Regions from separate parts of the Comamonas aquatilis genome, predicted to be linked through region 2. Evidence: predicted binding sites of a transcription regulator. Region 2 holds the regulator's gene; the other holds the start of a gene.
What was found. Region 2 encodes sigma-54, which starts transcription at its own class of promoters, with help from an activator protein. Its sites were predicted from a motif close to TGGCANGNAANCTGCTTT; they were not measured.
Positions count from the first base shown of each region.

Region 1 (10,948 bases), on a different contig from region 2:
GCCGGCGCTGCCGGCCTGTTTTGTGCGGCGCAGGCGGGCCAGCGCGGCCTCAAGGTGCTGCTGATCGATCACGCCGAAAAAGTGGCCGAGAAAATCCGCATCTCCGGCGGCGGGCGCTGCAACTTCACCAACCGCGATCTGGACGTACGGGCGCCGCACAAGCATTTTGTGGGGCAGAACCCGCAGTTCTGCCGCTCAGCCCTGTCGCGCTTCACGCCGGCCGACTTCATTGCGCTGATGGACAAGCACGGCATTGCCCACCACGAAAAGCACAAGGGCCAGCTGTTTGCCGATCGCTCGGCCGAGGACATCATCGCCATGCTGCTGGCTGAATGCGCGGCAGGCCAGGTGCAGCGCTGGCAACCTTGCCGGGTCAAAAAAATAGAGATTTTGGCCAGCAGCCCAAATGAGGAAAGCGCTGCAAGCTATCAAATCGATACGGATCGCGGCCCGGTGAACGCCACCAGTCTGGTGATTGCCACCGGTGGCCTGAGCATTCCCAAGATTGGCGCCAGCGACTTTGGCTACCGCCTGGCCCAGCAATTCAATCTGCCGCTGGTGGAGCGCACGCCCGGCCTGGTGCCCATGACGTTTGACGGCGATGCCTGGCAGCCTTATGCCCAGCTGGCAGGCCTGGCCCTGCCGGTTGAAATCAGCACAGGTAGCAAAAAAGAGCGCATGGCCTTCAACGAGGACTTGCTGTTCACCCACCGCGGCCTGTCCGGCCCGGCCGTGCTGCAGATCTCCAGCTACTGGAAACCCGGCACGCCGCTGTTCATCAACCTGGCCCCCGAGGTGGATTTTGAAGCCGAGCTGCTGGCAGCCAAGCAACGCTCGCGCAAGCTGATTGCCAATGAGCTGACCCAATGGCTGCCTGCCCGCCTAGCCGATGCCTGGGTGCAGCAGGATGCAGCCTGGCAGCGCCCGATTGCCGAAGCCTCGGACAAGGCCTTGATTGCGCTGGCACAAAAGTTCTCGCGCTGGGAGATCACGCCCACGGGCACCGAAGGCTATAAAAAAGCCGAAGTCACGCTGGGCGGCGTGGATACCAAGGTGCTGTCGCAGCAGACCATGGAGTGCAAAAACCAGAGCGGCCTGTATTTCATCGGCGAGGTGGTGGACATCACCGGCTGGCTGGGCGGCTACAACTTTCAGTGGGCCTGGGCCAGCGCCGCAGCCTGCGCCCAGGCGCTGGCCGAGCGCTGCCAGAGCCTGATGGAGCAAGCATCCTAAGCGCTTGAAGCACGCTGCAGGACGCCAGCAAAGCTGCCGCCCAGGCTTTTATATGGAGAACTCCGGCCCGTTATAGGCCTCTGGCACCTTGAGCTGACCCGAGGCAATCGCGCGGCTGGCCTGCTCCACGCGGCTGCGTACGGCAGCGGGCACATCGGCCGCGGTGGTCAGGCGCACGGCGGCCGGGTCCTGCAAACCGATCTTGACAATGCCGGACTGCGGCGCAGCATTCACCGTCATGTCCTTGACGGCCTGGAACACGCCAATGCCCACATCGGCCCAGGCCGAGGCCACAAAAACCTGTGCATCGACCTGCGTCCAGTCGATCACATTGCCGATCTGGCGCACCTTTTTCTCGCGGCAAGCGCGCGTCGCACCATCGCGGCCCGCATTGAGCATGGTGAAGATCACATCGGCCCCGGCCGCAATCTGCGCCTGCGCCACGCGATAGGACAATGCGTTGTCGTCCTGATCTCCCGAGAAGTTGGTCAGCAGCTTGACCCGGGGATTGGTATCGCGCACACCGGCAGCATAGGCTGCGCGACCCTTGAGGCCTGGCGGCACGCGAATGCCCGACATATGACCGACCACGCCGGTTTGGGTCGTCAACGCCGCCAACACTCCGGCCAGATAGGCCGATTCCTCTTGCAGCACGTCATAGCTGCTCAGATTGCTGCCCTGCACCAGCCCCTGGGTGACCACAAAGCGCGTACCGGGAAAGCGCGGCGCCACTTCGGCCACGGCTTGGTTGTTCTGGCCGCCATGGGCAATCACCAGCTGAGCGCCCTGCTCGGCCAGCTGCGTGAGCGCCGGCACCAGCAGCTCTTTTTTGGGCGCAATACCGTCGATGAAACGCGTCTGTACGCCCAGCTCGGTTCTGGCCTTTTCCAGTCCGCGCCAGCCGGCTTCCATAAAGCCCTTGTCGCTGCGCGAGCCCGCAAACAGACCACCGACCACCAGATTTTTGTTGGCAGGCTGGGCCGCCGGGCTGGCGCAACCACCCAGGACGAGCAAGCCCGCACCGCCGGCAGCCGATGCCAGCCACTGGCGACGCGAAATCAGATTCTGTGCAACACACTCCAACACCATAAGAACTCCTGGATCAACAACAGCAGAGATTGATGAATTGATTTCTCAATTCAAAAACAAAGAAAATCAATTTCCAAAACTGTATACAAAACAGCTGAAATCTTCACTGCGACAAACCCGCTCAGGGTCGCTACGTACCATTGCAGCTATCTTGAGCACTTCTGTTGTGATAGCAAGTGATGTGCCAGGACACAGGCATTCCGCAGAGCCAACCGCTGCCCTGCCATGGTTTGCAGTGCCGCGTAAAATGGGACTTGCGCAGTTATTTCGACAGAGCCTTCTCAATCGTTTATAATGCTCGACTTTGCTGGCATTACCCCGTCGGCCATACTAGTTAATAGAGACGGGGAACAACCGCTGTACATGGCTCACAGGCCCGATCTCCCGTGAACCCTCTAGCAGCACAGATATCTGGAAATATTCGCTAATGACTACCATCCGCGTTAAAGAAAACGAGCCCTATGAAGTTGCCCTGCGCCGCTTCAAGCGCACCATCGAGAAGCTGGGTCTGCTGACCGATCTGCGTGCTCGTGAGTTCTACGAAAAGCCTACAGCCGAGCGCAAGCGCAAGAAGGCTGCTGCCGTGAAGCGCCATTACAAGCGCGTTCGCAGCATGCAACTGCCTAAGAAGCTGTACTAATTCGTTAGGACAGTCGGCCGTTAAACGCCGCAAACCCGCGCTCGGGACGCCAGGCGCGGGTTTTTTGTTTTCTGGCCACCGCTTCTGATTCAGGCGGTGACCTCCATCACCAGGAGAAAAGCCATGAGCTTGAAAGCCCAGATCACCGAAGACATGAAGAACGCCATGCGCGCCAAAGACAGCGTGCGCCTGGGTACCATCCGCCTGCTGCAGGCCGCGATAAAGCAAAAAGAAGTGGACGAGCGCGTGGAGCTCGATGACGCTGCCGTCATCGCCATCGTCGACAAACTGCTCAAGCAGCGCAAGGATTCCATCACCGCCTTTGAAAGCGCCAATCGCCAGGATCTGGCCGACGTGGAAAAAGCCGAAGTGGAAGTGCTCAAGGTCTATCTGCCCCAGCGCATGACCGAAGCCGAAATCACCGCCGCCGTCCAAGCCATCGTGGCCGAAGTCGGTGCTGCCGGCCCCGGCGACATGGGCAAGGTCATGGGCGCCGTGAAGTCACAGCTGGCCGGCAAGGCCGATATGGGCCTGGTGTCTGCCGCCGTCAAAGCCGCACTGGCTCCCTGAGGCGGATTCACGCCACTCCGAAAAGCGCCTGCGGGCGCTTTTTTGCGTTTGAAACGCGCTAAAAACTATCAATTGAATAGCTACCCACACTTACAAGCAAAAGGCTAGCGGCATATTTCATTCAAATCTGCGTGGATTTCTCCAAGCCGGAGTTTTCAAAGAACGCCTGCAGAAACTCCACGGCCACGCGTACCTTGGCCGAGCGGCTCAGGCGTGCCGGGTATACGGCCCAGACATTGGCCTCCTGCCGCCAGGCAGGCAGCAGCTGCACCAGGGTTCCGGCAGCCAGCTCGGCGCGCACATCCCATAGCGAACGCAGCACCACCCCATGCCCGTCCACCGCCCATTGCACGGCCATCTCGCCGTTGTTGGTCGATAGCGGCCCCGTCACCTTCAGCGTGCGCTCTTCGGCCCCGGCGCGCAGCTTCCATACGCCGAACGGGTGGTCGCGCTCCTTGATCACCAGGCAGTCATGGGCGGCCAGTTCATCCACGCTGCGCGGCATGCTCTTGCGCTGCAGATACGCAGGCGCAGCGCACAGCACGCGGTGATTGGCCGCCAGCTGGCGAGCAATCAGATGCGGTGCAATCTCGTCGCCCACGCGCACATCCAGATCAAAGCCCTCGGCCGCCACATCCACAATGCGGTCGAACACCTCCAGCCTCAGCTGCATACCGGGGTGAAGCGCTATCAACTTCGATAGCGCCGGCGCCACCACCTTGCGCCCGAAGCCAAAGCTGCAACTCACGCGCAGCAGGCCGCGCGGCTCGCTCTTGGTGGTGCTGACTTCTTCGACCAGATGGTCGATATCGTCCAGGATGCGCTGCGCCCACTGAAACACCCGCTCGCCCTCTTCCGTCACCGCCACCCGGCGTGTGGTGCGGTGCAGCAGCTTGACGGCCAGCTCCTGCTCCAGCAGGCGAATACGCTTGCTCACATAGGCGGGCGAGGCCCCCAGCTCCAGTGCCGCCGCAGCAAAGCTGGCGCGGCGCACCACGACCTGAAATACACGCAGATCTTCCGGCAACAGGTTTTTGAACACGATCTGTAAACAATCAAAGCACGATAGAACAATTCACTTCATTACAGCATGGTTCAGAATCAGGCCCATACCAAGGAGTAGCCATGTCCCAAGTGAAGAAGATTGCGGTAATTGCCGGTGACGGCATTGGCAAGGAAGTCATGCCCGAAGGCCTGCGCGCCCTGGAAGCCGCCGCGCAGAAGTTCAATTTGCCGCTGGAATTCCACCACTTCGACTGGGCGCATTGCGATTACTACGCTGCGCACGGAAAAATGATGCCCGACGACTGGAAGGCCCAGCTCAGCGGCATGGACGCCATCTTCTTTGGCGCCGTGGGCTGGCCAGCCACCGTTCCCGACCATGTCTCGCTGTGGGGCTCGCTGCTCAAGTTCCGCCGCGAGTTTGACCAGTACATCAATCTGCGCCCGGTGCGCCTGTTCGAAGGCGTGCCCTGCCCACTGGCCGGCCGCAAGCCCGGCGACATCGACTACTACGTGGTGCGCGAGAACACCGAAGGCGAGTACACGGCGCTGGGCGGCATCATGTTCGAGGGCACGGAGCGCGAGATCTGCATTCAGGAATCGGTGTACAGCAAGAAGGGCTCGGAGCGCCTGCTGAAATACGCTTTCGATCTGGCCCAGAGCCGCAGCAAAAAACATGTGACGCTGGCCACCAAGAGCAACGGCATTGCGATCAGCATGCCCTGGTGGGACAAGCAGGCCGATGCCATGCACCAGCACTACCCCGATGTGGTGCTGGACAAGCAGCATATCGACATTCTGACAGCGCGCTTTGTCCTGCAGCCGGGCCGCTTTGACGTGGTGGCCGCCACCAATCTGTTTGGCGACATCCTGTCCGACCTGGGCCCGGCCACCACGGGAACGATTGGTCTGGCACCCTCGGCCAACCTCAACCCCGAGCGCACCTTCCCTTCGCTGTTCGAGCCGGTCCACGGCTCGGCTCCGGATATCTACGGCAAAAACATTGCCAACCCGATTGCCATGGTCTGGTCGGCCGCGCTGATGCTGGATTTTCTGGGCCACAGCCAAGGCCCATGGCGCGAAGCCCACGATGCCATCGTGACCGCGATCGAAGAGACCCTCAAAACCGGACCCAAGACACCCGACCTGGGCGGCTCGGCCAACACCACGCAAGTGGGCCAGGCGATTGCGGCCGTGATTGCCCAGGGCTGATAACGCTCTGCAATTAATAGCTGCTTGCGCTTGATGAATCAGCGCAAGCAGCATTTTTGGCACGGATGCTCATGCCGCTTGTCGTCTGCTGCGCAGCGCCTGCTCAATAGCCCAAGCCAGGACAGGCTTGCGGCCGCTGCACCACAATTGCGCCATGACTAATTCTGAACAGCCACGCAACCCTTTGCATGGCGTGACGCTGGAGCGCATCGTCACCGATCTTGCGGACTACTACGGCTGGGCGGGGCTCAGCGATCGCATCCCCGTGCGCTGCTTTGCCGTTGATCCCAGCGTCACCTCCAGCCTGCGCTTCCTGCGCAAAACCCCCTGGGCCCGCGAAAAAGTGGAGAGCCTTTACCTCTACATGCTGCGCGAGCAGCGCCGAAACGCCCCTCGCCAGCCCTGAAGCAGCGCCGCCCGGTTCAGCGCCGCATCCAGCGCCCTCCAAACTGATTGACCATCATGCCCAGCAGCACGCCCACCGTGCCCAGCCATTGCACGCCGCTGGGAAATTCGCCCAGCAGCACCATGGCCGACAACAGACCTATCACCGGCACCAGCAGCGATAGCGGTGCCACGGTGCTGGCGGCGTAGCGCTGCAGCAGCCGCGTCCACAAGCCATAGCCCAGCAAGGTCGAGAGCAGGGCCAGATAGGCAATCACGCCCAGCTCGCGTGCCCCCACCTGCTGCAGCTGGGCCAGCACGGCATCGCCGCCCTCCAGCCACACGGAAAGCCCTAGCAGCGGAGCAATGGGGAACACGCTGGTCCAGACGATGAACGACACGGGCTCATACGAGCCCTGTTTGGCCGCCACGCGCGTGAGCAGATTGGAGCCCGCCCACATGGCCGCAGCCCCCACGGTGAGCACAAAGCCCAGCAGCGTCATATCCGCCGCACCGTCGCCGTGTGCGGCACCAATCAGAATCAGGCCGCCGATGGCAATCGTCAGGCCCAGCCATTGCCAGCGCTGGGGCTTCTCGCCCAGCATGACGGCCGCCAGCAACATGGTGATGAAGGCCTGGGTCTGCAACACCACCGAGGCCATGCCCGCAGGCATGCCCATCTTCATGCCGGCAAACAGCAGGCCGAACTGGCCCACGCCCTGCACCAGCCCATAAGCCGCCAACAGCCCCCAGGAGAGGTTTTTGGGCGGACGCACGAACAGCAGAAACGGCAGCGATGCCGCGACAAAGCGCAGCGCGCACAGCAGCAGCGGCGAGAGCGTGTCCAGCCCCCATTTCATGACCACGAAATTGAGCCCCCACACGACGATGACGATGATGGCGCTGAACCAGTCAGCCCGGCTCATGCCGGACTGGGATGCGCAAGAGGCTGAACTCATGAAACGCTCACTTGCAGTTGTTGTTATGTGAAGAACCGAGTATGGCCGAGGCGGCATGCCTGCGCTCTGCCAAGCACTCCTGTCACCGGATTTCGATTAAAACAGGGCGATAGCTCAATCGAAACAAGCGCTCAATGCTCTTGTTTCGAGAGCTGCATCAATGCAGCTTGTAAGCACTGCCTGGGCGCGGCAGCAGACTCAGCAAGGCCTTGACGGTGTAGAGCACCATCAGCGTGCCGCTCAAGTCCCCCAGCACCATGAATACTAGGCCTTTGAGGCTGACCTCTGCTGCGCTGAGCGCAAACCACAGATGGTGCAGCAAAGGGCTGGTAATCGCATAAGCCAGACTCAGCACCAGCAGCCGCGCCGGAGTGAGCTGCTGCAAGCTGGCGCCCAACCCATACCAGCGCTGCGCCAGCTTGTACGTGGCATAAGGAGCCAGCGCGGCCAGAACGCCACCCGCGAAAGCGCGCATGCCATCGTCCGGAAAAAAGTAAAAGTGGCAGACCAGCCAGGAAGCCAACAACAGGCCAACGGCCCCAGCCTCGGCAAACAGCAGCGTGCAAACCAGGCGCATTCCGGCAGGCAGATAGATGTAGTTGATGCCGGTGACAAACTTCAACGAAGAGAACAACCATTCATTGAGTAGCAGCGCCAGCAGAAACATCAGCACGGTTGTCACCACCATGGCCAGCTCGGCCCATAAGCTCTTCATTCTTGTAGCGGAACTGTCTTTTGAGAGAGCGGTATTATCTGCTCTGCCGTGCACGCATTCTCGCTGCCGCAGCCCAATGAAGACCTCTCTATCCGCCGATATCTACCTGCGTTTTCTGCAACTGGCCGAGGCCATTCGCGGGCTGCCCACGCTCCCGGCGCTGGACCCGCTGGAGGAGCGCATGCTGGGCCTCATCGCCAATGCGGGTGCGCGTCAGGAGCGGCTTAGCGTGCGCGACATGATGGCCAAGAACGAACTGGGCGCACCGGCCACCATTCACACGCGCCTCAAATCCATGCGCGAAAAAGGCTGGATCGAGCTGGCCGATACCGAAGACGCACGCCGCAAGCAGCTGGAACTGACCGAGGCAGCACGCCAGCATTTTGAAAAACTCTCGGCCTGCATCGTGCAAGCGGCCCGCGACGCCTAGACCTCTGCGCCCAGTCAAGCGATACCCATGAAAAAAGCAGCCCAAGGCTGCTTTTTTGTTGAGCCGACTGCCTCCAGGGCCATCAGCTGCCAGCCACCTTCATGCGATTGATCAGAATCGAGCCCACGGTCTTGGCACCGTAGTTGTAGGCATCGGCACCAATGGCTTCAATGCCCTTGAGCATGTCCTTGAGGTTGCCGGCAATGGTGATCTCGTGCACGGGGAAGGCGATTTCGCCGTTTTCCACCCAGAAGCCCGAGGCGCCGCGCGAATAGTCGCCCGTCACCGAGTTCACGCCCTGACCCATCAGCTCGACCACGAACAGACCGGTGCCCAGTTTCTTGAGCATGGCGTTCAGGTCGTCGCCGGCCTTGGTACGGCGCGAGGTCATGGTCAGGTTGTGCGAACCACCGGCATTGCCCGTGGTCTTCATGCCCAGCTTGCGAGCCGAGTAGCTGGACAGGAAATAACCCTCCACACGACCGGCATCCACCACCTTGCGCTGCTGCACGCGCACACCTTCCTCGTCAAACGGCGAGCTGCCCTTGCCGCCCAGAATGAAGGGATCTTCATCGATGTCGATGTGCTTGGGGAAAATCTGCTTGCCCAGCGAATCGAGCAAGAACGTGCTCTTGCGGTACAGCGCACCACCGCTGATGGCTTGCACAAAACCGCCCAGCAGGCCGGCGGCCAGCGGCGACTCGAACAGCACCGGGCATTCGGTGGTGGGGATCTTGCGGCTGTTCAGGCGGCTCAGTGTGCGCTCGGCGGCGTAGCGGCCCACGGCCTCCGGGGAAGCCAGCTCGGCCGCATTGCGCATGGAGCTGTACCAGTAGTCGCGCTGCATCTCGCCATGGCGGCCGGGCAGCTTGGCAATCGGCGCAACCGACAGGCTGTGGCGCGAGCTGGCATAGCCGCCGCGGAAACCATTGGTATGGGCGGTAAAGAAATGGCTTTGCTGGGCCGACACGCCCGCGCCTTCGCTGTTGGTGATGCGCTTGTGGGTCTTGAAGGCCGCTTCCTCGCAGCGCAGCGCCAGCTGGGCCGCTTCCTCGCTGTTGATGGCCCAGGGGTGGAACAGCTGCAGATCGCGGTGGGTGCCGGGCAAGGCGATGTCGGCGCTGTCGGGCAGGCGGGCAAACGGGTCTTCGGCGGTGAAGCGGGCAATGTCGTAGGCGGCCTGCACCGTCTGCTGGATGGCTGCTTCCGAAAAGTCCGAGGTGCTGGCGTTGCCACGGCGCTGCCCCAGGTACACGGTCACGCCCAGCGACTTGTCGCGGTTGCGCTCCACGGTTTCCAGAGCGCCCTTGCGCACGCTGACCGAGAGGCCGCAGCCCTCGGAAGCCTCGGCTCCGGCATCGGTGGCGCCAAGCTTTTTGGCGTGCTGCAAAGCCTGGTCCACCAGGCCTTCAAAAAACGAGGGGCTGAAGCTGAAACCGGCTTGCGGTTCGGATTGGGCCTGTGCACTAGAAGTGCTTGTGGTGCTGGAACGAGGTTTTTTCATAGCGGCGGCTATGATAGCCGCCACTGCCGCACGCCCTGTGCAGCCACCGATATTGCCCCTTACCATGCCACGCAAACCTCAAAAAGGCTATTTCGTCAAAGGCAAGTTCGTCGCCGAAGGCAGCGAACTGGACCTGGAGCTGAAAGCCGAACTCAAAGGCACCTACGATTCCACCAAGACCGATCTCAAGCGCGAAATGGGTGCGCGACAAGATCTGGGCAAGGAATTGCTGACGCTGCGCGCCGACCTCTTCAAACGCCTGCCCATTACCGAACAATTGGCCGATGCGCTCAACGAAGTCAAGCGCATCACCAACTTCGAAGGCAAGCGCCGTCAGATGCAATACGTAGGCAAGCTGATGCGCAAGCTTGACGAATCGCAGCTGGCCGCCGTCCATGCCGCTCTGGACGAGCAGCGCAACGGCTCGGCCGGCGAAAAAATGGCCCTGCAAGTGGCCGAGCAATGGCGCGACCGCCTGATCGTCGAAGAAACCGCCCTGCCCATCTGGCTGGAGCATTTCCCCGATACCGATGTGCAGCAACTGCGTTCGCTGATCCGCCAGGCCCGCAAGGATCTGGAAAAAGCCAAGGCCGATGCCGCAGCAGCCGCCGCCGAAGCCGGCCCGGACGCTCCCGTCAAGGAAACCACCAAGGGCCGCGCCTACCGCGACCTGTTCCAGCTGGTGCGCGAGCAACTGTCCACCGCTGGCAAGAATGACAGTGCCAGCACTGCCGCCGACGAAGACGAAGAAGGCGATGAGTAACTTGCCCGATACCGCGCTGAATCCGCACGATGCCGTGAAGATTGGCATCGTCTCCATCAGCGACCGTGCCAGCAGCGGTGTGTATGAAGACAAGGGCTTGCCCGCGCTTCAGGCCTGGCTGAGCCAGGCCCTGCACAACCCCATCACGTTTGAAGCACGCCTGATTCCCGATGAAAAAGACGGCATCAGCGCCACGCTGATCGAGCTGGTGAACGCGGGCTGCTCCCTGGTGCTGACCACCGGCGGCACCGGCCCGGCCCTGCGCGATGTGACGCCCGAGGCCACGCTGGCCGTGGCCGACAAGGAAATGCCCGGCTTTGGCGAGCAGATGCGCCAGATCAGCCTGGCCTTTGTGCCCACGGCCATTCTCTCGCGCCAGGTAGCGGTGATTCGCGGCAACAGCCTCATCATCAACCTGCCCGGCCAGCCCAAGGCGATTGCCGAAAC
Region 1 covers NZ_CBCSIW010000014.1:95,566-106,513, reverse strand. The annotation lists gene ACNAZA_RS15850 (BaiN/RdsA family NAD(P)/FAD-dependent oxidoreductase) at 1-1,233, shown strand, start outside; gene ACNAZA_RS15845 (BMP family protein) at 1,282-2,322, opposite strand; gene rpsU (30S ribosomal protein S21) at 2,750-2,962, shown strand; gene ACNAZA_RS15835 (GatB/YqeY domain-containing protein) at 3,086-3,532, shown strand; gene ACNAZA_RS15830 (LysR substrate-binding domain-containing protein) at 3,654-4,574, opposite strand; gene ACNAZA_RS15825 (tartrate dehydrogenase) at 4,658-5,746, shown strand; gene ACNAZA_RS15820 (VF530 family protein) at 5,901-6,152, shown strand; gene ACNAZA_RS15815 (EamA family transporter) at 6,169-7,056, opposite strand; gene ACNAZA_RS15810 (hypothetical protein) at 7,247-7,804, opposite strand; gene ACNAZA_RS15805 (winged helix-turn-helix domain-containing protein) at 7,881-8,234, shown strand; gene pmbA (metalloprotease PmbA) at 8,317-9,738, opposite strand; gene yjgA (ribosome biogenesis factor YjgA) at 9,803-10,501, shown strand; gene mog (molybdopterin adenylyltransferase) at 10,494-10,948, shown strand, end outside.
Region 1: ACNAZA_RS15845 (BMP family protein) is a predicted target of sigma-54. The motif match lies at 2,492-2,509, and genes of this name have one in related genera.

Region 2 (10,948 bases):
GATGCCCATCTTGGGCAGCTTGTATGCACACTGTATTTGATTTTTTTGAGTACATAAATATTCGAATTAGTTCGAAACTAATGATATTTTTGTGGCTAATGCAGGCTTGACCTGTAGGTGCTCGCGCCGTTCTGGTGCAACCCTTGGTGGCAGCGATGCTTTGCGGGCTTTTTTGCCTAACCCAGTTCTGAGGCTAGTTGAAGCGTTTGAGGCGAACCTACATCGCAGCGCCCCAGGCCGGGGGTGGGGGCAAAAGCCTGCTGGCCGGCCCCTGCGGCAGACCGCCGGTTTCGTGCAAGCACGCCTTGCGGGCGACAAGTGCCGGGCGAAACCATCGCTGCCAACCCGCCGTAGAGCAGGTTTGGCCCGCCTATTGATGGGCTGGAGGAATAAGCGATATGCCCGCGCCGGAACTGCTGCAAATCCATGTATTTAGGTATATAAATATTTGAGTTCTTTAAAGACTCATGACTTCTAAGTAAAAATCTAGAAAAATTAATTTCATGATCTTGACTTGTGAAAAGTGAACACATGTGCTGAAGCTACTTAAAATGATAGCTGTAGGTGCATGAGCAACGCGGATTTCAAGCCGATTTCATCCATAAGAAAGCTGCTGTTGCGGTAAATGCTCCTTGAATCAGAGCAGTCCGTGCAGGAGACAACACGCAACGAGACAGGAGCAGTCATGGACAAACTCAAGGCATTTGAGTCCTTTGTATCAGTGGCCACGCGCGGCAGCCTTACGGCAGCGGCCAAGGCCGAGGGCGTGGCGCCCGCCATCATGGGGCGGCGCCTGGACGCGCTGGAAGAGCATCTGGGCGTCAAGCTCATGGTGCGTACCACGCGCCGTATTTCGCTCACGCATGAGGGCAGCGCCTTTTTGGAGGATTGCCAGCGTCTGCTGTCCGATGTCTCCAATGCCGAAGCCAGCGTCAGCGCGGGCGGCGTCAAGGCCACAGGCCATTTGCGCATCACGGCACCGGCCGGTTTTGGTCGCCGCCACGTAGCACCGCTGGTGCCGCGTTTTCGCGATTTGCACCCCGATGTGACGATTTCGCTCAATCTGTCGGACCGTGTGGTGGATCTGGCCGGTGAAGGTTTTGACTGTGCCGTGCGCGTGGGCGATCTGCCCGATTCGGCCCTGGTCAGCGTGCGCATTGCCGACAACCGCCGTCTGTGTGTGGCCACGCCCGACTATCTGGCGCGGCGCGGCACGCCCAAGCACCCCAGCGAGCTGACGCAGCACGACTGTCTGACGCTGTCCAGCGATGCCTCGCAAACCCGTGGCTGGGCGTTTCGCATTCCCCATCCCGAAAGCGGTACCAGCGAAGTCGTGCACTTCAAACCCGGCGGCCCGCTCGATTGTTCCGACGGCCAGGTGCTGCACGACTGGTGCCTGGGCGGCTGGGGCATTGCCTGGCGCAGCACCTGGGAAGTGGAGGCCGAAATTGCCGCCGGCCGCCTGATACCCGTGCTCGAAGAGTTTGCCGCCCCGCCCAACGGCATTTTTGTGGTCTTTCCCCAGCGCAAGCACATGCCGCTGCGGGTACGCATGTGGATCGACTACCTCAAGCACTATTACAACCAGGCCGATTTCTTTCGCATAGGCCTGGCTGGCTGAAGCGTGAGGGCTGATTTTCCGCGCCCGGCATGCTCAGCTGCCGGGCGCGGGAAAGGGTAGACAATGGATTTCTCGCCGCTTTGGAATTTTCTCTGGAGCATCACGGAGTTCTTCTACCGCTTAGCCATGACCCTTGAAGCTGTTCTCGCCAGCGTCCACCTGCTGGCCATCTTGACCCTGGTGGTGTTTCTCTCCAGCCAGGCGGCGCTTTGCCGTATGGAGTGGATGAATGCCGCCGTCGTTCAGCGCCTGGCGCGGCTGGACATGATTTACGGCATCGTGGCCGTGGTTCTGCTGCTCACGGGTCTGGCACGGCTGTTCTGGGGCGTCAAGGGCATGGGCGGCTATATGGCTTCGCCGCTGTTTCACCTCAAGATGAGCTTGTTCATCCTGGCTGCGCTGCTGTCCATCAAGCCCACGCTCAGCTTCCGCCGCTGGCGCAAGGCGCTGGATGCCTCCGGTCAGTTGCCGGCTGCCGAAGAGGTGGCTCAAACCCGCAAATGGGTGATGTGGCAGGCCCATGTGGTGCCGGTGATTGCCGTGGTGGCGATTTTCTGGGCGCGGGGCATGTAAAACGCCTGGGCCGTGCCGGGTGAACCCGGTTTCACGGGCTGGTCTCGCCCCCTCAGAATGCTGCGTTGCAACGACTTGTTGCTTGCACGCAATCCAGCGAGTCAGCGCAGGTGAGGGCAGGCACGTAAAATCCCCCGCATGCTCTCCGTCAAACAGGAATTGCTCGCAGCCCTGGCTGCTGAGCTCGAAACACTCTCGCCCGGCGCTGGCGCACGCGCTGCGTTCGAAAACCCCAAAGTGGCAGCCCATGGCGATTTCGCCTGTACGGCGGCCATGCAACTGGCCAAGCCGCTCAAAGCCAATCCGCGCGCTTTGGGCGAACAGCTCAAAGCCGCTTTGGAAGCCACACCGGCTTTCCAGCAATGGGTTGATGCGATTGAAATTGCAGGCCCCGGCTTTTTGAACATTCGCTTGAAGCCCGCCGCCAAGCAGCAGATCGTGCGCGAAGTGCTGGCGCAGGGAGCCGGTTTCGGCAACCAGGCCAGCCGTGGCGAAAACATTCTGGTCGAGTTCGTCTCCGCCAACCCCACAGGGCCGCTGCACGTGGGACACGGCCGTCAGGCTGCGATTGGCGATGCCATCAGCAATCTGTACTCCACCCAGGGCTGGAAGGTGCACCGCGAGTTTTATTACAACGACGCGGGCGTGCAGATCGACACCCTGACCAAGAGCACGCAGCTGCGTGCCAAGGGCTTCAAGCCCGGTGACGAGTGCTGGCCTACCGACGGCGAGAACCCGCTGGCCAAGAATTTCTATAACGGCGACTACATTGCCGACATCGCCAATGCTTTCCTGGCCAAGGAAACCATCAAGGCCGATGATCGCGAGTTCACGGCCAATGGCGATGTTGAGGATTACGACAACATTCGCCAGTTCGCCGTGGCCTATCTGCGCAACGAGCAGGACAAGGACTTGCAGGCCTTCAATCTCAAGTTCGACGAGTACTACCTGGAATCGAGCCTGTACGAGAACGGCCATGTCGAGGAAACCGTCAAGCGCCTGATCGCCAACGGCAAGACCTACGAGCAAGACGGCGCACTGTGGCTTAAGTCCACCGACTACGGTGACGACAAAGACCGCGTGATGCGCAAGACCGACGGCGGCTACACCTACTTCGTGCCCGATGTGGCCTATCACATCCAGAAGTTCAAGCGCGGCTTTACCAAGGTGGTGAACATTCAAGGTACCGACCACCACGGCACCATTGCCCGCGTGCGCGCCGGCCTGCAGGCTGCCGACGTGGGCATTCCCGAGGGCTACCCCGACTACGTGCTGCACACCATGGTGCGCGTGGTCAAGAACGGCGAAGAGGTGAAGATCAGCAAGCGTGCCGGCTCGTATGTGACGCTGCGCGATCTGATCGAGTGGACCAGCAAGGACGCCGTGCGCTTCTTCCTGCTCAGCCGCAAGCCCGACACCGAATACACCTTTGACGTGGATCTGGCCGTGGCCCAGAACAACGACAACCCCGTGTATTACGTGCAATATGCCCATGCGCGTATCCAGTCGGTGCTGCGTGCCTGGCAAGAAGCCGGCGGCGCCGGCCTGCCGTCGCTCAAGGACGTGGACCTGTCGGCGCTGGAAGGCCCGCAAGCCCAGGCCCTGATGCTGCTGCTGGCCAAGTACCCCGAGATGCTGACGGCCGCTGCCGAAGGCAATGCTCCGCATGACGTGACGTTCTACCTGCGCGATCTGGCTTCCAGCTATCACAGCTACTACGATGCCGAACGCATCCTGGTGGATGATGAAAAGCTCAAGCTGGCCCGCCTGGCCTTGGTCGCAGCCACCGCTCAGGTGCTGCACAATGGTCTGGCTGTGCTGGGTGTCAGCGCACCCGAGCGCATGTAATCAAAGCGTGAAGCGGAAAGCCTTTAGCGACCTATGAAGAAGCAGCAACGCGGCGGCACCATCCTGGGGCTGATTTTCGGCATGGTCATTGGCCTGGCGGCGGCTCTGGCCGTGGCCGTCTATGTGACCAAGGTGCCCGTTCCCTTTCTGAACAAGGGTGGTAACAACACGGATCGCGATGCCGTCGAGGCTGAGCGCAACAAGAACTGGGACCCGAACGCTCCGCTGCAAAGCCGTGCGCCGCTACCGACTCCTGCTGTGCCGCCGGCTGCCGTGGAAACGCCTGGCGTGCCTGTGACACCGAGCACGCCGGTGGCTCCGGTCACGGCCACCGGCACTGCTGCGCTGGACCCCGTGACCGGCAAGCCGGTCACGCCTGCCCAGCCCCACGTCGATCCTGCCAAGCCGGTCAAACCGGCCACGGGTGATCCGCTGGGCGATCTGGTCAAGGAGCGCTCCGCTGCCGCCGAGAAGGCCGAAAAAGCCCGTGCCGACAAGGAAAAAGCAGCTGCCGTGGCGGCTACCGGCGGCGAGCCCGGCTTCAACTACTTTGTGCAGGCCGGTGCTTTCCGTGGCGAGAAGGAAGCCCAGGCGCAGCGCGCCAAGCTGGCCATGCTGGGCTGGGAAGCTCGGGTCAGCGAGCGTGAGCAAAACGGCATCACCGTGTTCCGTGTGCGCGTGGGTCCGTTCAACAAGCGCGATGAGGCCGAGCAGCTCAAGGGCAAGCTCGACGGCGCCGGTGTGGATTCCACCCTGGTTCGTGCCGCAAGGTAAAACATCTCTGAGGCCCGGTCTGTGCCGGGTTGCCGAGCTGGGTTGAACTTTTTATGGCTGATGGCCTCTGACACTGCAGACCTGATTTAGGAGTTGGTTTTGATGAAACGCCGCGAATTTTCTCTGGTTGCATCTGCTGCAGCCACTGGTGCTTTGACACTGGGTTCCTCCGCCACCTGGGCTCAGGCTGCAGGCTTCAAGGAAGGCAAGGACTACCTCAAGCTGAGCAAGCCAGCCCCTGTCAGCGCACCCGCCGGCAAGGTCGAGGTGATCGAGTTCTTCTGGTATAGCTGCCCGCACTGCAATGTTTTCGAGCCCACGTTTGCGGCCTGGAAGAACGCAGCGCCTGCCGATGTGGTGGTCAACCGCGTGCCCGTGGCCTTCAATGCCTCGTTTGTGCCTCAGCAAAAGCTGTACTACACCCTGGAAGGCATGAATCTGCTGGGTACGCTGCACGCCAAGGCATTCCATGCCATTCACGTAGAACGCAACCGTCTGGCTACCGATGACGCCATCTTCGAATGGGCCGGCAAGCAGGGCGTGGATGTGGCCAAGTTCAAGGAGATGTACAACTCCTTTACCGTCTCCAACCAGGTGCGCAAGGCAACCCAGCTGCAGCAGGCCTATGACGTGGAAGGCGTGCCAGCCATGGGCGTGGCCGGCAAGTACTACACGGACGGCACCAAGGCCGGCAACATGGAAAATGTGTTGCGCGTGGTCAATGCCCTGATCGTTTCCAGCCGCAAAGGCTGATACGGCGAGCGCAGCTTGTACATCCCAAAAGCCCGCCAGGTCTGCCTGAGCGGGCTTTTTCATACCCGTAGGGCGAGGTTTTGATCCGGGCCGGTGTATGTTTGCGGCGGCGCCAAAAAGGGAATGACTACAATGTATGCAAGAAACGTGCCCTCCATGACCAAACGACTTCTCTCTTTCGTGCTGGCCTCGGCTTTTGCCGTATTGGCCGGCACGGCGCATGCCGAAAAGGCCGATAGCGCCAAGCCCATGAACATCGAGGCCGATGCACTGCGCCACGACGAGCTTCAGCAGACCAGCGTTTTCACCGGCAATGTGGTGATGACCAAGGGCACCATCGTGTTGCGCGGTACGCAGCTGGATGTGCGCCAGGATGCCGAAGGCTTTCAGTACGGCGTGGTCAAGGCCGAGCCGGGCAAGCGTGCCTTCTTCCGCCAAAAACGCGACACCGAGCCCGGTCAGTCCGATGAGTTCATCGAAGGCGAGGGTGAGGTCATCGAGTACGACGGCAAGGCCGATATCGTCAAATTCATTCGCCGTGGCGAGATGCGCCGCTACCGTGGCGGTCAGCTCAGCGACCAGGTCACGGGCTCGGTCATCGTCTACAACAACATCACCGACGTCTATACCGTCGATGGTCAAAAGACCAGCGGCGGCCTGCCCAGCTCCTCCGTGGGCCAGGGCGGTCGGGTGCGCGCCATCATGGCGCCCAAGGACGGCACGCCCGGTGCCCAGCCCAAGCCGGCCCAGCCCAAGGCCGAGCCCTTGCGCCAGAGCATGACGCTGGGCGGTGAGAAAGCCAGCGACAAGGCAGGTGACAAGAAATGAGTCGTGACAGCACCCTGCGCAGCGGCGAAGCGGACAGCCGCCTGGAGGCCAGGCATCTGGCCAAGTCCTATGGCAGCCGCAAGGTGGTCAAGGACGTGTCTCTGTCCGTGCAAAAAGGCGAAGTCGTCGGCCTGTTGGGCCCCAACGGCGCGGGCAAGACCACCTCGTTTTACATGATCGTGGGTCTGGTGCGCAGTGATGGCGGCGAGATCTTCATCGACGGTCATTCCGTGGGCAATATGCCGATTCACCAGCGCTCGCGCCTGGGACTGTCCTATCTGCCGCAGGAAGCCTCGATTTTCCGCAAGCTCAGCGTGGAAGAAAACGTCCGCGCCGTGCTGGAGCTGCAAAAGGACGAGCAAGGCAAGCTGCTCTCCAAGGAAGAGATAGACAAGCGGCTGAACAATCTGCTCAAGGAATTGCGCGTGGAGCATCTGCGCCAGTCTCCTGCGCTGGCCCTGTCCGGGGGCGAACGCCGCCGGGTGGAAATCGCCCGCGCCCTGGCCACGCAGCCGCGCTTCATTTTGCTCGATGAGCCGTTTGCCGGTATCGACCCCATCGCGGTGATCGAAATCCAGCGCATCATCGGTTTCTTGAAAGAGCGCGGCATTGGCGTGCTGATTACCGACCACAACGTGCGCGAAACCCTGGGTATCTGTGACCACGCCTTCATCATCAGCGACGGCCATGTGCTGGCCGAAGGTACGCCAGAGCAGATTGTGGACAACGCCGATGTGCGCCGCGTCTACCTGGGCGAACACTTCCGCATGTGATGCGTGAGTTGACCTCCGCGCTCCCCCGTTTTCTGTGGCTGCTGTCCCTGCATCGGGGACATGCCGGGGGCGCTTGCACATCAAGGATGTTCAGTTGATGAAGCCGGGCCTGTCCTTACGCGTATCCCAGCATCTCTCGCTCACGCCGCAGCTGCAGCAGTCGATTCAGCTGCTGCAACTGTCCACGTTGGAGCTGGCGCAGGAAGTTGAACAGATGCTGGTGGACAACCCGTTTCTGGAGCGCGATGGCGACGACGCCGCCGATGTGCCGATGGATGCTCCTGCTATGGAAGCGGCTACCGCTGAATCCATGGGCACTTCAGATAACTACTCATCTGAATCTGAATATTCATCAGCGCAAACAGCTTCGGAAACCATAGCTGAGGCGCCGACCGCTGAAACTCCCGAGACGCTGGACTGGAGCGGCGACGGCGCCGACGGACAAGACGGGGAGTGGGGTGGCGAATCCAGCAGCGAATGGGATGGCCCCTCCTCGTCCGGCAGCCGCAAAAGCGATGGCGACGAGGAAACCGACGCCATCGACCTAGCACGCGAGCATGAGAGTCTGAGCGATTTTCTGCACCGCCAGGCGCTCAGCTTGCGTCTGAGTGCCGAAGACTGCGCAGCGCTGCGCTTTCTGATCGAATCGCTGAACGACGACGGTTATCTGGAAGAGCCGCTGGCAGATCTGGCCTATAGCCTGGCCTGTGACGACCTAGAAGAGCGCGAAGAGCTGGAGCAGCGCTTTGCCATGGCGCTCAAGCTGCTGCAAAGCCTGGAGCCCGTGGGCGTGGGCGCACGCGATCTGGCCGAATGCCTGCAGCTGCAGCTGCGCGATCTGATTCGTCTGGCCGAAGATGAGGGCACGACAGCAAAGCACTGGGATGTGCTGCAGCTGGCCCTGTCCATGTGCTGCCAGCCCATGGACTTGCTGGCACGACGCGATATGCGCAAGCTCTCCAGCCTATGCGGCGCGCGCGAGGAGGCTCTGCGCGAGGCCCTGGCCCTGATTGCGCGGCTGGAGCCGCGACCCGGCCGCCGCTTCGTGGATGTGGAACGCCATATCGTGGTGCCCGATGTGATCGTGCGCCCGGTGCGTGTCGGCTCGGGCCGGATGGAGTTTTCCGTTCGCCTCAACACCGAAGTCATGCCGCGGCTCAAGGTGCATGACATCTATGCCGGCGTGCTGCGCCGCCACAAGAACAGCGAAGGCCATGCGGCACTGCAGCAGCGGCTGCAGGAAGCGCGCTGGTTCATCAAGAACATCCAGCAGCGCTTTGACACCATCTTGCGGGTGTCGGAAGCGATTGTGGAGCGGCAGAAAAACTTCTTTGTGCATGGCGAGCTGGCCATGCGTCCGCTGGTGCTGCGCGATATTGCCGATGCCCTGGGCCTGCACGAATCCACCATCAGCCGCGTGACCACGGCCAAGTACATGGCCACACCCCAGGGCACGTTCGAGCTCAAGTACTTCTTCGGCTCGGGCCTGGGCACCGAGACCGGCGGCAGCGCCTCCAGCACCGCCGTGCGGGCGTTGATCAAGCAGTTTGTGGACGCGGAAGACACGAAAAAACCGCTGTCGGACGCCAAGCTGGCCGATATGCTCAAGGAGCAAGGCATTGAATGCGCCCGCCGCACCGTGGCCAAGTACCGCGAGCAGCTGAAGATCCCGACCACCACGCTGCGCAAGGCGCTGTAAGCCACGCCCAACAAAAAAAGCCGCTGATGCCATGCTCAGCGGCTTTTTAATTTGGTGCGCAAAGCGCCTCAGGGGGTATCAATCAATTCGGTATCAACCACCAGATGAACAAAGCCAGCACGCCAATCATCAGCCCGAATTTGAGCACTTTGTAGAACGTGGGGTTCCAGCTGCGGAAGGCGCGGCGGTACTTGCCGGCGTAGAAGGAAATCTTGAACAGCTTGCTGATCATGCCGCGGGGATCGCCCTCGTTGTTGGGCGAGCTGGCGGCGGCCACCACGTTCTTACCCAGCCAGTGATTGAGCCACTGGGCAAAGCCGTTGGTCATGGGGCGCTCCACATCGCAAAACAACACGATGCGATTGCCTTCCGAGCGGTTCTCTGCCCAGTGCATATAGGTCTCGTCGAAGATCACGCCTTCGCCCTCGCGCCAGCTGTAGGGTGTGCCGTCCACTTCGATCATGCAGCGGTCGTCATTGGGTGCCAGCACGGCCAAGTGGTAGCGCAGCGAACCCGCATAGGGGTCGCGGTGCAGATTGAGCTTGGCGCCGGGCGGCAGCTCGGCAAACATGGCGGCCTTCACGCTGGGAATGGATTTGACCAGCGCCGTGGTCTTGGGGCACAGCTCCATGGCCGAGGGGTGGGCATCGCCATACCACTTCAGATAAAAGCGCTTCCAGCCGGTCTTGAAGAAGGAGTTGAAGCCTGCATCGTCATTGTTGGCGGCGGCCTTGATCTGCATGTTTTTTTGCAGATTGACAGCTTCTTCGCGGATTTCGCGCCAATTGGCTTGCAGCGGCGCCAGCTCGGGGAAGGTGCTGGTGGGTAGATAGGGTGTGCGCGGCACCTTGCTGAACATCAGCATGAAGACGTTGAAGGGCGCGGTGAAGGTGGAATGATCAAACAATTGCTTCACCACCTTGTGACGCACCTTGCCGCGCAGGTGCATGTACAGCCCGCAACCGAAAAACAGCACTACCAATGCCAGGACGATGATTTTTGCCATGGCGGCAATTTTACCGGGGTGCTCCAGCCGAGGCCATGGCACAGGTCAAACAGCGTTTTTCTTGAGGGCTCTCAAAGTTGATAGCTGCAGGCGCCTACTCTTCAATGGCTTGAGTCGATATTGATGCCGATCCACTGAATATCGGTCCGGCTTGGTGCCGCCGGGCCGCTCGTCGACGGGAGAAATCGACGTCTAGACAGGCAGGGGATTATTCCTACCCCTATGCACAAAGCCTGAGCCTATAAAACAAGGACTCGGTTAAGGGATTGAGCGCTTGAGGTCTATTTGCGTGGGCTCGGGTTAATACCGATGACAAACCTATAATCCGGCCCTTTTTTCCAAATTGATGGGCCTGAGGCCCGGGAGAGCGGTATGTTGCAACGTCGTCACGCAGTGGTTTCGGTCGGTCTGACAGCCTTGGCACTGGCTGGCGTCTGGGCTCCGGCAGCTCAAGCCCAGGACAAGCCCAAGGTGGCCTTGGTCATGAAATCCCTGGCCAATGAGTTCTTCCGCACCATGGAAGACGGTGCCAAGGCGCACCAGAAAGCCCACGCAGGCGAGTACGTGCTGCTGAGCAACGGCATCAAGAACGAAACCGACACCGCCGCCCAGATCAAGATGGTCGAGCAGATGGTGGCCCAGAAGGTGGATGCGCTGGTGATTGCCCCGGCTGACTCCAAGGCTCTGGTGCCGGTGCTCAAACAGGCGGTGGACAAGGGTGTGCGCGTGGTCAATATCGACAACCGCCTGGACGCCGCCGCCCTCAAGGAAAAAGGCCTGGTCATTCCTTTCGTCGGCCCCGACAACCGTGTGGGCGCTCGCCTGGTGGGCGAACACCTGGCCAAGCAGCTCAAGGCGGGCGACAAGGTCGGCATCATCGAGGGCGTGTCCACCACCACCAATGCGCAACAGCGCACGGCGGGTTTCAAGGATGCGATGACCGCAGCCAAGATGAACGTGGTTGGCGTGCAATCGGGCCAGTGGGAGATCGACAAGGGCAATACGGTGGCCGCCGGCATGCTGCGCGAAAACCCAGACCTGAAGGCTCTCCTGGCCGGTAATGACTCCATGGC
Region 2 covers NZ_CBCSIW010000021.1:51,735-62,682, reverse strand. The annotation lists gene ACNAZA_RS18865 (LysR family transcriptional regulator) at 686-1,621, shown strand; gene ACNAZA_RS18860 (DUF2214 family protein) at 1,748-2,194, shown strand; gene argS (arginine--tRNA ligase) at 2,333-4,042, shown strand; gene ACNAZA_RS18850 (SPOR domain-containing protein) at 4,076-4,816, shown strand; gene ACNAZA_RS18845 (thiol:disulfide interchange protein DsbA/DsbL) at 4,919-5,569, shown strand; gene lptA (lipopolysaccharide transport periplasmic protein LptA) at 5,726-6,397, shown strand; gene lptB (LPS export ABC transporter ATP-binding protein) at 6,394-7,170, shown strand; gene ACNAZA_RS18830 (RNA polymerase factor sigma-54) at 7,268-8,869, shown strand; gene ACNAZA_RS18825 (aspartyl/asparaginyl beta-hydroxylase domain-containing protein) at 8,952-9,875, opposite strand; gene ACNAZA_RS18820 (sugar ABC transporter substrate-binding protein) at 10,248-10,948, shown strand, end outside.